4 regions of the Pseudomonas sp. UTLPPB19802 genome follow, and region 4 is predicted to be linked to each of the others. Evidence: predicted binding sites of a transcription regulator. Region 4 holds the regulator's gene; each other region holds the start of a gene.

Region 1 (3,572 bases), 3.3 Mb from region 4:
TCCGGGGTTGCGCCAGGAGCTGGAACGGCAGGTTCGCCAAGCCGTCCCGCAGTGACAAGGCTGTTCACGGATAACCGGGCAGCACATCCTCGGCCTGATGAAAGTGCGCCTGACCCTTGCCGGCATGCTTGGCTCGGTAAAGGGCCTTGTCCGCCAGCCCCAGCACGTCGCTGAGGTCGGGGGCGTCGAGGGGCCAGACCGCGCCGCCGATGCTGCAACCGATCCGTGCGGGTACCTGGTGCAGCATGATCGAGTGCGCCAGGCTGGCGAGTACCCGGTTGGCGATGGCCCTGGCCTGATTCAGCGCGTCGCCGCGCGGCACCTGCAGCACCATCAGGAACTCGTCGCCGCCAAGCCGCGCGACCATGTCGCCTTCACGCAGGCAGGTGCGCAGGCGGCGGGCCACCTCCTTCAGCAGTTCGTCACCACCGGCGTGGCCGAACTGGTCGTTGATCGGCTTGAAACCGTCCAGGTCCAGGTACAGCAGGGCCAGGCAATTGTTATGCGACTGGCTGCGCTGTTGCGCCCGTGGCAGGTATTTCTCCAGAGCCGCACGGTTGGGCAGTCCGGTCAGCGCATCATGGTGCGCCAGGCTTTCCATCACGCCCAGGGCCGTCTGGTGATTGCTCAGGCTGTCCACCAGATGGCGAATCGACTGGCTCAATTGGACGATTTCCCGCGTGCCCTTGAGTTCCGGAATTTCCATCGACTCACCGATGCTCAGGCGGTCGGCGGCGTTGGCGATGGCTTTCAGCGGCCGGGTGAACCAGGTTGCCAGCAGCCAGCCGATGAAGGCGACGATCACTGCCAGCGCAACGCCCCAGACCAGGATGTCACGCTGCAACTCCTTAGCCGGTGCGTAGGCTTCGTCGAGGCTCTGGCGGGTGATCACCGTCCAGCCCAGGCCCTTGTAGTCTTCGTAGCCGCGGCTGGGAGCCAGGCCGGTCAGGTAGTCCTTTCCATCCGGCCAGCGCTGCACTGCCCAGCGTGGCCGCTGGCCCAGGCCCTCGAGCTGTGGCAGCTGCAGGACCTGGCCGATGGTTTCACGCGGGCCAAGCAGTATCCGGTGGTCGGCGGCCACGACAAAGAATTCGACCTTGCGCCGTTCCTGCAACGGCGCCATCAGGGATTGGCGCATGTCCTCGGCCCAGGCCCAGGAGAGATGAGCGGCCAGCACCCCGACGGTTTTCCGGGCATCGCCGCTGGCACCGTTGAAGACCGGCAGGCTGATGTCGACGAACTTCAGGGTTTCGCCGCTGGGATTGGGCAGCAGTCTGGACAACAGCACCGCCTCGTGGACATCGCCGACGAAGACACGCTTGAGCCCTTCCTTGAACACCGGGCGCTGGCTGATGTTGGTGTCCTGCAGGATTGCGCCGGTCGAGGCCCTGACCAGGCCCTTGGTATCGGTCAGGCCGAGCCAGGCCAGATCCGGGAACTGTTGTTGCATCTGTTCGAGCAACTGGCGTATCTGTGCCAGATCGGAACCTTCCTGCAATACCTTGAGGTGGCTGATGACGCCCAGGAGATGAAAGCGGCTGGCCATGGCATGGTCCAGTCGGTCTGACATCTGATAGGAGACTTCCGCCAGGTCCTGGCCAATTTCAGCGCGCATTCGCACGCTGGAGTCATGGCTGATGAACGAGCCCAGCAGCCAGCTCAGCACGCTTACCAACAAGGCGATGGCAACGGCAAAGCGGCTACGCAGGCTCGGCAGTACGGGCATCAAGCAGTTCCCATGGTCGGTATGACTAAATGATGGGGCTCGTGAACGACAACAATTGCTTTCAACCACGTAGGTGGGCTTTGTAGAGAATGTCGGCAAGTAGCCGCTCAGGATGAGAAATCTCCTGTAAGTTATATTCCTTACATTTGTAATCCCGGTCGTAGCCTGTGGGTAAATGATGGCACACCCTCGGCTATACTGCCTTCCATTTGAAATGTTTCCCGAGGACTGATTGTGAAGAACTGGACTCTGCGTCAACGGATACTCGCGAGTTTTGCCGTCATCATCGCGATCATGTTGTTGATGGTCGTGGCCGCGTACTCGCGGTTGTTGTCGATCGAGTCCAGCGAGGAGAGTGTGCGTAGCGATGCCATCCCCGGCGTCTACTACAGCACCATGATCCGCAGCTCCTGGGTCGAAAGTTATGTGTTGACCCAGCAATTGCTCGGTTTCAACGGCGACGGGGTGATCAGCACCGCCGACCAGGAACAGTACAAGGCTTTCGCCAGTCGTTTGCTCGAGCAGATCGAGAATTACCAGAAGACCATCTTCGACGGCGAGGACCGGGCGCGATTCGAACTCTTCAGGCACGAGCATGAGGCCTACACCAAGGCCCTGGCCAATGTGCTCGATCTTTACCAGCGCAAGCAGAACGATGAGGCGATCCGCCAATTCAAGCTGCAACTGACTCCGGCCTGGATGAATGGGCGCAAGGAACTCAACGACATCATCCTGCAGAACAAGGGTGTTGCCGACCGTGCCACCGACAGCATCAGTGCTGCCGTGTCGTCGGCGAAGATCAGCATGGTCATTTCCCTGCTGCTCGCGGTGCTCGCCGCGGGCCTGTGCGGCTGGTTGCTGATGCGCGCCATCACCTCGCCGATGCAGCGGATCGTCGAAATTCTCGAGATCATGCGCACCGGCGACATGAGCAGCCGCCTGAACCTGGATCGCAAGGACGAATTCGGCTCGGTGGAAAACGGTTTCAACGACATGATGACCGAGCTGACGGCCCTGGTCTCCCAGGCGCAGCGGTCGGCGGTGCAAGTCACCACCTCGGTCACCGAGATTGCCGCCACCTCCAAGCAACAGCAGGCGACGGCCACCGAAACCGCCGCCACCACCACTGAAATCGGTGCGACATCGCGGGAAATCGCCGCGACCTCCCGTGATCTGGTGCGTACCATGACCGAGGTGTCCTCGGCCGCCGACCAGGCCTCGGTGCTCGCCGGCTCTGGCCAGCAGGGGCTGGCGCGGATGGAAGACACCATGCATTCGGTAATGGGCGCCGCCGAGCTGGTGAACTCCAAGCTGTCGATCCTCAACGAGAAGGCCGGCAACATCAACCAGGTGGTAGTGACCATCGTCAAGGTCGCCGACCAGACCAACCTGCTGTCCCTCAACGCCGCGATCGAGGCGGAGAAGGCCGGTGAGTATGGCCGCGGTTTCGCCGTGGTCGCCACCGAGGTGCGCCGCCTGGCCGACCAGACGGCCGTCGCCACCTATGACATCGAGCAGATGGTGCGCGAGATCCAGTCGGCGGTGTCCGCCGGGGTCATGGGCATGGACAAGTTCTCCGAGGAGGTGCGCCGGGGCATGTTCGAAGTGCAGCAGGTCGGTGAGCAACTGTCGCAGATCATTCACCAGGTCCAGGCCCTGGCGCCGCGGGTGCTGATGGTCAACGAGGGCATGCAGGCCCAGGCCACGGGCGCCGAGCAGATCAACCTCGCGTTGGTGCAGTTGGGGGATGCCAGCAGCCAGACCGTCGAGTCCCTGCGCCAGGCCAGTTTCGCCATCGACGAGCTGAGCCAGGTCGCGGTCGGCCTGCGCAGCGGCGTCTCGCGTT
Region 2 (3,572 bases), 1.7 Mb from region 4:
GCCGGGTCATTGCGGGTTTCCGTAAGGGTCGAGTGAGGCTGATTGAAGGGCTTACTGACTAAGCCGGACCCGAACGCAAAACCCGCCAGAAATAATTTCGAATCAGGCCTGGCGCTCCAGCGTGACCCACCAGCCGGTGCGATAACGCACCCGTACCGGCAGGGTGCGCGGCAACAGCGCCAGCAGCTTGTCGGTGTCTTCCAGGCGAAAGACTCCGGACAGGCGCAGGTCGGCGATGTCCGCCGCGCAGCCCAGGTAGCCGCGGCGATAACGCCCGACCTCATCGAGAAAGTCGGCCAGGCGCATATTGCGCGTGACGATCAGGCCATCGGCCCAGGCACCGATATCCATGTCCGGTGGCGCGATACGCTGCGCGCCCTTGGCGCTGACCCGATAGCTCTGGCCGGCCGGGACCTGGATCGTGCCCCCACTGGCCGGCGAGAGGATCAGCACATTGCCGGTGACCACGCTCAGGCGCGTGCAGCCGGGCTCTTCACGCAGCACGAACCGCGCCTCCTGGCCCTCGAACAGGCCATGGCGAGTCTCGACCCGCAACGGTCGCGACACCGGGACTGCGTGATCGGCGCCGCACGTGACCATGATCTCGCCGCGATTGAGGCTGATCAGCCGCTGCCCGGCGTTGAAGTGCAGGTCGGCGGCACTGTCGGTATCGAGTTGCAGGCGGGTGCCGTCGGGCAGGTGGAAGCTGCGGCGCTCGCCCGTGGCGGTGGCGAAATCGGCGGTCCACTGCTGCCAGGCCAGGCTATCCCTGGCCAGCCACGCGGCCGAGCCCAGCATCAACACGCCGGACAACAGCTTGAGGGCCTGGCGGCGACCCAGTTGGCGACTGCTGTTCTCCAGGGTTTCGAACGCCACCCCGGCACCGGGCACCCGGCTCAACTGGCTGCTCAGTTCCCGTTGCAGGCCATGCACCCGCTGCCAGGCCAGTTCATGGTCCTGGTGGGCCGCGCGCCAATGCCGGCATTGTTGCTGCAGGCGCGGGCTGGGCGCTTCGTTACGCAATCGCAACATCCATTGGATAGCCTGCTTGACGACCTGCGGTTGCGGCGCGGGGCGAGTGTCCAGGTTGAGCGGGCTGTCCACGGGTTCAGGCCTCATAACGCAGGAGGTAGCAGTGGTAGAGCGCTTCGGCGACATAACGCTCGACGGTACGCAGCGACAGCCCCATGCGTTCGGCAATCTGCTTGTGGGTCAGGCCTTCGCACTGGGCCAGCAGGAACGCCTTGCGCACCTTGGGCTTGAGACCTTCGAGCAGGCGCGCGATGCTTTCCAGCAATTCGAGGATCAGTGCCCGGGACTCTTCGCTGGGGGCTTCGGCTTCCGGCAGCAGGGCGAGGGTGTCGCGGTAGGCGCGTTCGATTTCCTCGCGGCGCCAGTGATCGATCACCAGCCCGCGGGCCACCGTGCGCAGGAATGCCCGGGGCGCCTTGAGTTCCAGGCGCTCGGTGCGCTGTAACAGGCGGACGAAGGTGTCCTGGGCCAGGTCGGCGGCATCGGCGGCATTGCCCAGGCGTGCACGCAACCAGCCATGCAGCCAGCCGTGATGATTGCTATAGAGGGTATGCAGCGCAGCGTCGGGAGAGGACATGAGGCCTGATGGCGCGTAAATGATAATAAGTCGCATTGTCTTGAAGCGAGATTGTTTTTGCAACCACGAATCAGCACGTGACGACGCTCTTTTCATCGGGTAATCAGGACATTTCCGATAACTCGCTAAGCTTTCCTTGCGTGGTGCCGACAAGAAGATGAATAGTGCGTGCTCCAAAGTAGGGCATCCATGGAACGCTGCCTGCGCCGCTACAAGGAATGTTGTCTCCCGTACGCACCCCCATTTCCGGCATAAAGAAGTCCTATGATATGAATCTTAAATTCAGCCATAAAATCCTTTTGGCCGCCTCCGGTGTCGTGGTTCTGGCGTTTGCGTTGTTCACTCTCTACAACGACTACCTGCAACGCAGCACCATCCGGCAGAACCTCGAATCATCGGTCGAACAATCTGGCGACCTCACCGCCAGCAGTGTGCAGAACTGGTTGAGCGGGCGCATCCTGGTGCTGGAGAACCTCGCCCAGAACATCGCTCACCAAGGTAGCAAGGCCGATTACCCCGGCCTGGTGGAGCAACCTGCATTCACCTCGAACTTCCAGTTCACCTACGTCGGCCAGACCGATGGCACCTTCACCCAGCGCCCCGACGCAAAGATGCCGGATGGCTACGACCCGCGCCAGCGCCCCTGGTACAAGGCTGCCGTCACGGCTGACAAGACCATGCTCACCCCACCTTATCTCGCCTCGGTTGGCGGGCTGGTGGTGACCATCGCCATGCCCGTGAAAAGCAACGGGCAACTGCTGGGTGTGGTGGGTGGCGACCTGAGCCTGGAAACCCTGGTGAAGATCATCAACTCGGTGGACTTCGGCGGTATCGGCCAGGCCTTCCTGGTCAGCGGGGACGGTCAGGTGATCGTCAGTCCCGACAAGGACCAGGTGATGAAGAACCTCAAGGACATCTATCCAGGTTCGGCACCGCGCATTGCCAAGGGCATCCAGGAAGTCACCCTGAACGGCCAGGAGCGCATCCTCTCGTTCACCCCGGTGGTCGGCCTGCCCTCGGCTGACTGGTACATTGGCCTGTCCATCGACAAGGACAAGGCCTATGCGCCACTGAGCAAGTTCCGCACCTCGGCGCTGATCGCGATGTTCATTGCCGTTGCCGCCATTGCGGTGCTGCTGACCCTGTTGATCCAGGTGCTGATGCGTCCGCTGACCACCATGGGCCGTGCCATGCAGGATATCGCCCAGGGCGAGGGTGACCTGACTCGCCGCCTGCACATCGTCCACAAGGACGAGTTCGGCGAACTGGCCAGCTCCTTCAACCAGTTCGTCGAGCGGATTCATGCCTCGATCGCCGAAGTGTCCTCGGCCACCCGCCAGGTGCACGACCTGTCCCAACGGGTGATGAACTCGTCGAACGCCTCGATCATCGGTTCCGACGAGCAGAGTGCGCGAACCAACAGCGTCGCTGCCGCGATCAACGAGCTGGGCGCCGCGACTCAGGAAATCGCCCGCAATGCCGCCGATGCCTCGGAACACGCCAGCGGTGCGAGCGAGCAGGCCGATGATGGCCGCCAGGTGGTGGAGCGCACCATCCAGTCGATGACCGAACTGTCGCAGAAGATCAGCCTGTCCTGCACCCAGATCGAAACCCTGAACGCCAGCACCGACAACATCGGGCACATCCTCGATGTGATCAAGGGCATCTCCCAGCAGACCAACCTGCTGGCCCTCAACGCTGCCATCGAGGCGGCCCGTGCTGGTGAAGCCGGGCGTGGTTTTGCCGTGGTGGCCGACGAAGTCCGCAACCTGGCCCACCGTACCCAGGAATCGGCGGAAGAGATCCACAAGATGATCACCTCGCTGCAGGTCGGCTCCCGCGAGGCGGTGACGACCATGAATGCCAGCCAGGTCTCCAGCGAGGAGAGCGTCGAAGTCGCCAACCAGGCCGGTGCCCGACTGGTCAGTGTGACCCAGCGCATTGGCGAGATCGATGGCATGAA
Region 3 (3,572 bases), 1.2 Mb from region 4:
TTGCACGGTTTTGCCGAAGGCCTGCACGGTGATCTCCGAGAACGGTGAGCCCTCCTGGTCGGCCAGCACCACCATCACCACCCGGCCGTTGTTGCTCAGCGAGCGCAGCAGCAGGTGCTCGGCGGGCAGGAATTGCGCCCGCAGGCTGTTGGGCAACAAGGCCTGGAACTGCGGGGCGTTTTCCGGTGACAGGCGTACCTGCGCTGGCTGGCTCATCAGGCGTTGCAGCAAAGTGCTCTGGGCCACCTGCAGGGTAAGGTTGTGTGCCTCTGGCGGCAGGCCGGCAGTCTGGTGCACCCGCAGGGCAGTGCGGCTGCGGTCGGTCATCAGGATCATCACCCGGCGCAGGCCACAGGCCGCCAGCGCGTCGCGGGCCACGGTGGTCAGGTGCATGGCGTTGGTGAACGGACTGGGTTCGGCCAACAATTGCGCGCAGTGCTTGCGCCACAGGCCCATTGCCTCGGCAGTGGGGGCGGCGGCCGGTTGCAGGTCGGCGTGCACGCGGCGGACATGCCAGGGCCAGATCAGTGCTTCGGCCGGGTGCCACAGGTCTTGCATCGCGTGCTGGTTGGCGCTCTGGGCTGCCTGTTGGTGGACCTGCTGCTGCACCTCGCTCATCGACTGCTGCAGATACAGGCTCGACAGGTACTGCCAGCGCAGGCAATGCGGGCTGTCCCAGGCTTGTTGCGCCGCCAGGGCCAGGCCGTTGGCAAGCAATACGGTATTGGCCGGCTGGTTCAGCCAGCGCCGCAGTTCCGGGTCGGCATCCAGTTGCTGTTGCTGGTGCAGGGGGTTGTCGCTGTCGCGGGCGATATGCAGGGCCTGGACGAGGGTCTTGCGTTCGTTCAAGAGCAATTGATAACCCTGGGTCACCCATACCGGCAGGCGCCAGAGCTCGGCCATGGCCTGGCACAGCTCCAGCAGGCGGACGCCGAACAGCTCCCGTTCGACCTTGGCAGCCGGCTCGTGCTTGTGCACTACGCGCAGTTCCCAGGCCTGGAGCAGCTTGGGGTGGGTCAGGGCCAATGGCCAGAGCGGTGCGAGGAACAGCAGGCTGCCCCAGTGGATGTCCTGCCAGAGCCTGGCCAGACGTGCGGCGAACAGGCCGCTGGCCTGTTGGCTGGCATGCTGGCTGATCAGTTGCAGTTGTCGCAGGGCAATCGGGATATCTTCCGGCAGCCTTGCCGGCAGGCGCTCGAGCAGTTCCTCGGTGCGCTTGAGGCCGAGGCGATTGATCGCGATCTCGAGATTTTCGGCCGCCTCGGCCATGCTGCCGTGGGTGTGATGGTTGGCCTCGCAGATCACGCTCAATGCCAGGGCCGGGCTATCCTGCATGAGTTCGGCAATATCGCGCAGCGAGCTGCGGCTGTCGCGGATGGCTCGGCAGACGCGGTCGTGACTGTCCTGCGGGACGGGCAGGCGCACAGCCTGCAGCAGCTTGGTCCAGCCTTGCAGGGTTTTTGGTCTTGCACTGGACACAGCCGTTTCATTCGTCATGATTAAGCGTGATCATCACCGTTGGTGCGCCCGGTTGGGCCTCTGGCGGCACTGCTGCGCAGGCCATGCGCTGCCGGTTTTCTGGCTTTTCGCCTGAACTGGCTATAGTCTGGCGCAGTTTTGCCGATAAGTAGAAGAAGAGATTTACTAACTTCCGAATATGACCTTGAACCCGACTCAACAAGTACTCTCATTCTATGGCTAAAATCATCGGCATCATTGTCGTATTCGCGAGCGTCCTCGGCGGGTACGTGCTCTCCCACGGCAAGATTGCCGCCCTTATCCAGCCTTTCGAGGTGATGATCATCGGTGGTGCGGCCCTGGGCGCTTTCCTGCAATCGAACCCCGGCTACATGACCATGCACGTGTTCAAGAAATCCTTGGGCATGTTCGGTTCGCGCTTCAGCCACGCCTTCTATATGGAAGTGCTCGGCCTGATCTACGAAATTCTCAACAAGAGCCGCCGCGAAGGCATGATGGCGATCGAGGGTGATATCGAGGATGCCGCGGCCAGCCCGATCTTCGCCAAGTACCCTGCGGTACTCAAGGACGAGCGCATGACCGCATTCGTCTGCGACTACCTGCGCATCATGTCCTCGGGCAACATGGCTCCCCACGAGCTGGAAGGCCTGTTCGACATGGAACTGTTGAGCATGAAGGAAGAGCTCGAGCATCCGTCCCATGCGGTCACCGGCATTGCCGACGGTATGCCCGGCTTCGGTATCGTCGCGGCGGTACTGGGTATCGTGGTGACCATGGCATCCCTGGGCGATGGCGACCAGAAGGCCATCGGCATGCACGTAGGTGCGGCACTGGTAGGTACCTTCTTCGGTATTCTCGCGGCCTACGGCTTTTTCGGCCCGCTGGCACAATCCCTGGCCCATGATGCCAAGGAAGAGCTGAACGTCTACGAGGCGATCAAGGCCTCCCTGGTGGCCTCGGCTTCCGGCATGCCGCCATCGCTGGCGGTGGAGTTCGGGCGCAAGGTTCTCTATCCGAAGCATCGGCCGAGCTTCGCCGAGCTGGAACAAGCGGTTCGCGGTCGCTGAGTCATGGAAAATAATCAGCCGATCATCATCAAGCGCGTCAAGCGCTTTGGCGGCGGGCACCATGGCGGTGCCTGGAAAATCGCCTTCGCCGACTTCGCGACGGCGATGATGGCGTTCTTCCTGGTGTTGTGGCTGTTATCCACTGCAACCCCGGAACAGAAGATCGCCATCGCCGGCTACTTCAAGGACCCGATCGGTTTCTCCGAGAGCGGCACGCCCTACATCATCGATCTCGGCGGCTCGCCGACGCTGGCGCCGGACAAGACGCTCAACCCGGAAGTGAAGTCGCAGCCGCAGCCTGACAAGGTCACTGTCGACACCGACCAGGTCGAGGGCATGGCCGAACAGGTCGAGAAGGAGCGCCTGGAGTTGTTGCTGCAGGAATTGCAGAACAAGGTCGACGAAAGCCCGCAACTGCAGAAGTTCAAGGACCAGATCCTGTTCGAGATCACTCCGGACGGCTTGCGCATCCAGATCATGGACGCGGAAAACCGGCCAATGTTCGACTCTGGCAGCGCGCGCCTGAAACCCTACTTCGAGGACATCCTGCTGGCGATGGCCGACACCATCAAGGCGGTGCCGAACAAGGTCAGTATCAGCGGCCATACCGATGCCAAGCCGTATTCGGGCACCGGCGATTTCGGCAACTGGGAACTGTCGGCCAACCGTGCCAACGCCGCACGTCGGGCGCTGGTGGCAGGCAGTTATCCGGATTCGCAGGTGGCGCGGGTGGTGGGTTATGCCTCGTCGGCGCTGTTCGACAAGGCCGATCCATTCAACCCGGTCAACCGTCGCATCGATATCGTGGTGCTGACCAAGAAGGCCCAGAAGGCCATCGAGGGCGAGCAGGGCGCGGATGAGGCCAAACCGGATGCCAACGCACCGGCGACCCCGGGTGCGCCTGGTGCTTCGAGCGCCGCGCCAGCCGATCCGAATGCGCTGCCGGCGGACAAGCAGCCGCTGCCGGCCCACGAGGTTCGGCAACGCTTGAACATCTTCGAGGACGGCGTGTTGAAGATGGACGAG
Region 4 (3,572 bases):
CCGGCCTTGCGCATGCAGTTGGAAAGCCTGGCCGGTCGCGGGATCAAGGCGAAGAATTATCTGGTCCTGGCCACGACCAGCCAGAAGCAGGTGCTCACCGCCGCCTATCACAGCTACAAGCGCTGTGGCCTGGCCGGTTGCATCCTGACCAAGTTGGATGAGACGGCGAGCCTCGGCGAGGTGCTGAGCCTGGCCATCAGCCATGAACTGCCGGTGGCCTATCTGACCGATGGCCCGAGGATTCCGGACGATCTGCATTTGCCGCGTCGCCACCAGCTGGTGAGCCGCGCGGTCAGCGTGCAAATGCAGGAAGAACCCAGCGAAGAGGCCATGGCCGATATGTTCGCTGACATCTACCACAGCCCCTCCAAGCGAGTGGGGTGAGGTAACCATGAAGACGTTGCAACGCATCTACATCGATGGTCTGCCAGGCATCAGTTTCCTTCGGGAAAGCGCAGCCAGTTATGTGGCCTTCCGTCTAAGCAAGACAAGGTAAGAAGAGAACATGGGCAGCATGCATCCCGTACAGGTGATTGCGGTGACCGGCGGCAAGGGTGGCGTCGGAAAGACTAACGTGTCGGTGAACTTGTCCCTGGCACTGGCTGAGCTTGGCCGGCGTGTCATGCTGCTGGATGCCGATCTGGGGCTGGCGAACGTCGACGTCCTGCTGGGGCTGACCCCGAAAAGGACCCTGGCCGATGTGGTCGAGGGCCGCTGCGAGTTGCGTGACGTGATGCTGCAAGGGCCTGGCGGGATTCGCATCGTGCCGGCGGCCTCCGGGACCCAGAGCATGGTCAATCTCAATCCGGCGCAGCACGCCGGCCTGATCCAGGCGTTCAGTGATATCGGCGACAATCTCGACGTGCTGGTGATCGACACCGCTGCGGGTATTGGTGACTCGGTAGTCAGTTTTGTCCGCGCGGCCCAGGAAGTGTTGCTGGTGGTCTGCGATGAGCCGACCTCGATCACCGACGCCTATGCGCTGATCAAGTTGCTCAATCGCGATTACGGCATGAGTCGTTTCCGGGTGCTGGCCAACATGGCCCAGAGCCCGCAGGAAGGTCGCAATCTGTTCGCCAAGTTGACCAAGGTCACGGATCGCTTCCTGGACGTCGCCCTACAATACGTGGGCGCCGTTCCCTATGACGAATGCGTTCGCAAGGCCGTGCAAAAGCAGCGTGCGGTCTACGAGGCTTTCCCACGTTCGAAATGCGCCCTGGCGTTCAAGGCTATCGCGCAGAAGGTCGATACCTGGCCGTTGCCCGCGAACCCTCGTGGGCATCTGGAATTCTTCGTCGAACGTCTGGTACTTCAAACGAGTGCGGGACCGGTGCTATGACTGCAAGTGGCTATCGCATGTATTCCAAATCCTCGCGTGACAGCCAGTATGAATTGATCGAGCGTTACGCGCCCCTGGTCAAGCGGATCGCTTATCACCTGCTGGCGCGGCTGCCGGCCAGTGTTCAGGTCGAAGACCTGATCCAGGCCGGCATGATCGGTTTGCTCGAAGTCTCGACCAAATATGATTCGGGCAAGGGTGCGAGTTTCGAGACCTATGCCGGTATCCGCATCCGTGGCGCGATGCTCGACGAGGTGCGCAAGGGGGACTGGGCGCCGCGCTCGGTGCACCGCAATACCCGCATGGTCAGCGACGCAATTCGCTCAATTGAAGCGAAAACCGGTCGCGACGCTAAAGATCATGAGGTTGCAGCCGAACTCCAATTGAGTCTCGATGATTATTACGGGATTTTGAACGATACCTTGGGCAGCCGACTGTTCAGTTTCGACGACCTGTTGCAGGACGGCGAGCATGAAGGGTTGCATGAGGATGGCGCGAGCGCTCATCTCGAACCGTCGCGCGACCTGGAGGATGAACGCTTCCAGGCCGCACTGGCGGACGCGATTGCCAATTTGCCGGAGCGTGAGCGGCTGGTCTTGTCGCTGTACTATGACGAGGAACTGAACCTCAAGGAAATCGGTGAGGTGCTGGGGGTCAGCGAGTCGCGAGTCAGCCAGTTGCATAGCCAGTGCGCAGCCCGTTTGCGGGGGCGTTTGGGAGAGTGGCGAGCGCGTTGACGGGGCAGTGTGTGGGGACACTGCGAACGAGACCGATGCGGCGTGTGACGGTGCATCGGTGGCTCGGCCGGTTGTGGTTTCCATGCAGTAGGGTACAAAGCCTTGTCGAGTGTTGTGCCGAATTGATTTAACAGCGCGTCCAGGTGCTGAAACGCGTTTAAGACTGCTTGGAGGTCGAATTGAACAAGAACATGAAAATCCTCATTGTTGATGACTTTTCAACGATGCGGCGGATCATCAAAAACCTGTTGCGTGACCTCGGGTTCACCAACACTGTCGAGGCCGATGACGGTACCACCGCCATTCCGGTGCTCAATAGTGGCAGCATCGACTTTCTGGTCACCGACTGGAACATGCCCGGCATGACCGGCATCGATCTGCTGCGCCACGTACGTGCCGACGAGAAGCTCAAGCATCTGCCGGTCCTCATGGTCACGGCCGAAGCCAAGCGCGAGCAGATCATCGAGGCTGCCCAGGCGGGTGTGAACGGTTATGTGGTCAAACCATTCACGGCCCAGGCGTTGAAAGAGAAGATCGAGAAGATCTTCGAACGCATCGGTTGATGAAGTCCGCCACGGGGGCGCTATGGAGCACAACGAATCTTCTCTGGGCGATTTTGAATCGACCCTGAAAAAACATGCCCGCGAACTGGTCGAAAGCCTTGAAAAAGGCCGCTTCGGCGACGCGGTGCAAATGATCCATGAGCTGAACCAGACCCGTGACCGCGGCCTGTATCTGGAAGTCGGCAAGCTGACCCGCGAGCTGCACAGTGCGATCGTCAATTTCCAGATCGATCCCACCATGCCGCAAGCCGAGGAAGTCTCGCAGATCACCGACGCCACCGAGCGCCTGTCCTATGTGGTCAGGCTGACCGAGGCGGCGGCCAATCGCACCATGGACCTGGTGGAGAGCGCGACGCCGCGGGTCAATGGCCTGAATGACGAAGCCAAGGCGCTGAGCGCCGACTGGGGGCGCTTCATGCGCCGCGAGGTCGGTGCCGAGGAATTTCGCGCATTGGCCCGGCGAGTCGACAGTTTCCTGACGCGCAGCGAGCAGGAGACCCAGGCCGTCTCGAGCGATCTCAACGACATCCTGCTGGCCCAGGACTATCAGGATCTGACCGGCCAGGTGATCAAGCGTGTCACGCACATGGTCACCGAGGTCGAGAGCAACCTGCTCAAGCTGGTGCTGATGGCCAGCCAGGTGGATCGCTTTGCCGGTATCGAACATGACCGCGAAGCCATCCTCGCGCAAAAAGATCCACAAAAACAAATGGCAAAGGGTGAAGGTCCGCAGATTCATGCCGATAAACGTGAAGACGTTGTGTCCGGCCAGGACGATGTCGACGATTTGCTTTCCAGCCTTGGATTCTAGGAGCACCCATACACATGAGCTTCGGCGCCGATGAAGAGATCCTTCAGGATTTCCTGGTTGAGGCCGGCGAGATTCTTGAGCAACTGTCCGAACAACTGGTCGAGCTGGAAAGCCGGCCGGAC

Evidence for each region. The regulator FliA, encoded in region 4, starts transcription of late flagellar genes. The targets are predictions, from matches to a motif close to CTAAAGTTTNNNNNNNNNNNGCCGNTAA.
Region 1: a site for FliA is predicted at 1,809-1,836, ahead of AC6I6U_RS10195 (methyl-accepting chemotaxis protein). Genes of this name have one in related genera too.
Region 2: a site for FliA is predicted at 1,735-1,762, ahead of AC6I6U_RS02885 (methyl-accepting chemotaxis protein). Genes of this name have one in related genera too.
Region 3: a site for FliA is predicted at 1,600-1,627, ahead of motA (flagellar motor stator protein MotA). Genes of this name have one in related genera too.

Annotation. Positions count from the first base shown of each region.
Region 1 covers NZ_AP048545.1:2,245,238-2,248,809, forward strand. Annotated here, with positions in the region: gene AC6I6U_RS10185 (tellurite resistance TerB family protein) at 1-55, shown strand, start outside; gene AC6I6U_RS10190 (diguanylate cyclase domain-containing protein) at 65-1,726, opposite strand; gene AC6I6U_RS10195 (methyl-accepting chemotaxis protein) at 1,961-3,572, shown strand, end outside.
Region 2 covers NZ_AP048545.1:654,755-658,326, reverse strand. Annotated here, with positions in the region: gene AC6I6U_RS02900 (TonB-dependent siderophore receptor) at 1-10, opposite strand, end outside; gene AC6I6U_RS02895 (FecR domain-containing protein) at 103-1,104, opposite strand; gene AC6I6U_RS02890 (sigma-70 family RNA polymerase sigma factor) at 1,109-1,609, opposite strand; gene AC6I6U_RS02885 (methyl-accepting chemotaxis protein) at 1,879-3,572, shown strand, end outside.
Region 3 covers NZ_AP048545.1:144,185-147,756, reverse strand. Annotated here, with positions in the region: gene AC6I6U_RS00670 (HDOD domain-containing protein) at 1-1,497, opposite strand, end outside; gene motA (flagellar motor stator protein MotA) at 1,695-2,546, shown strand; gene motB (flagellar motor protein MotB) at 2,550-3,572, shown strand, end outside.
Region 4 covers NZ_AP048545.1:6,363,508-6,367,079, reverse strand. Annotated here, with positions in the region: gene flhF (flagellar biosynthesis GTPase FlhF) at 1-384, shown strand, start outside; gene fleN (flagellar synthesis regulator FleN) at 506-1,339, shown strand; gene fliA (RNA polymerase sigma factor FliA) at 1,336-2,076, shown strand; gene AC6I6U_RS27820 (chemotaxis response regulator CheY) at 2,268-2,639, shown strand; gene AC6I6U_RS27815 (protein phosphatase CheZ) at 2,662-3,450, shown strand; gene AC6I6U_RS27810 (chemotaxis protein CheA) at 3,465-3,572, shown strand, end outside.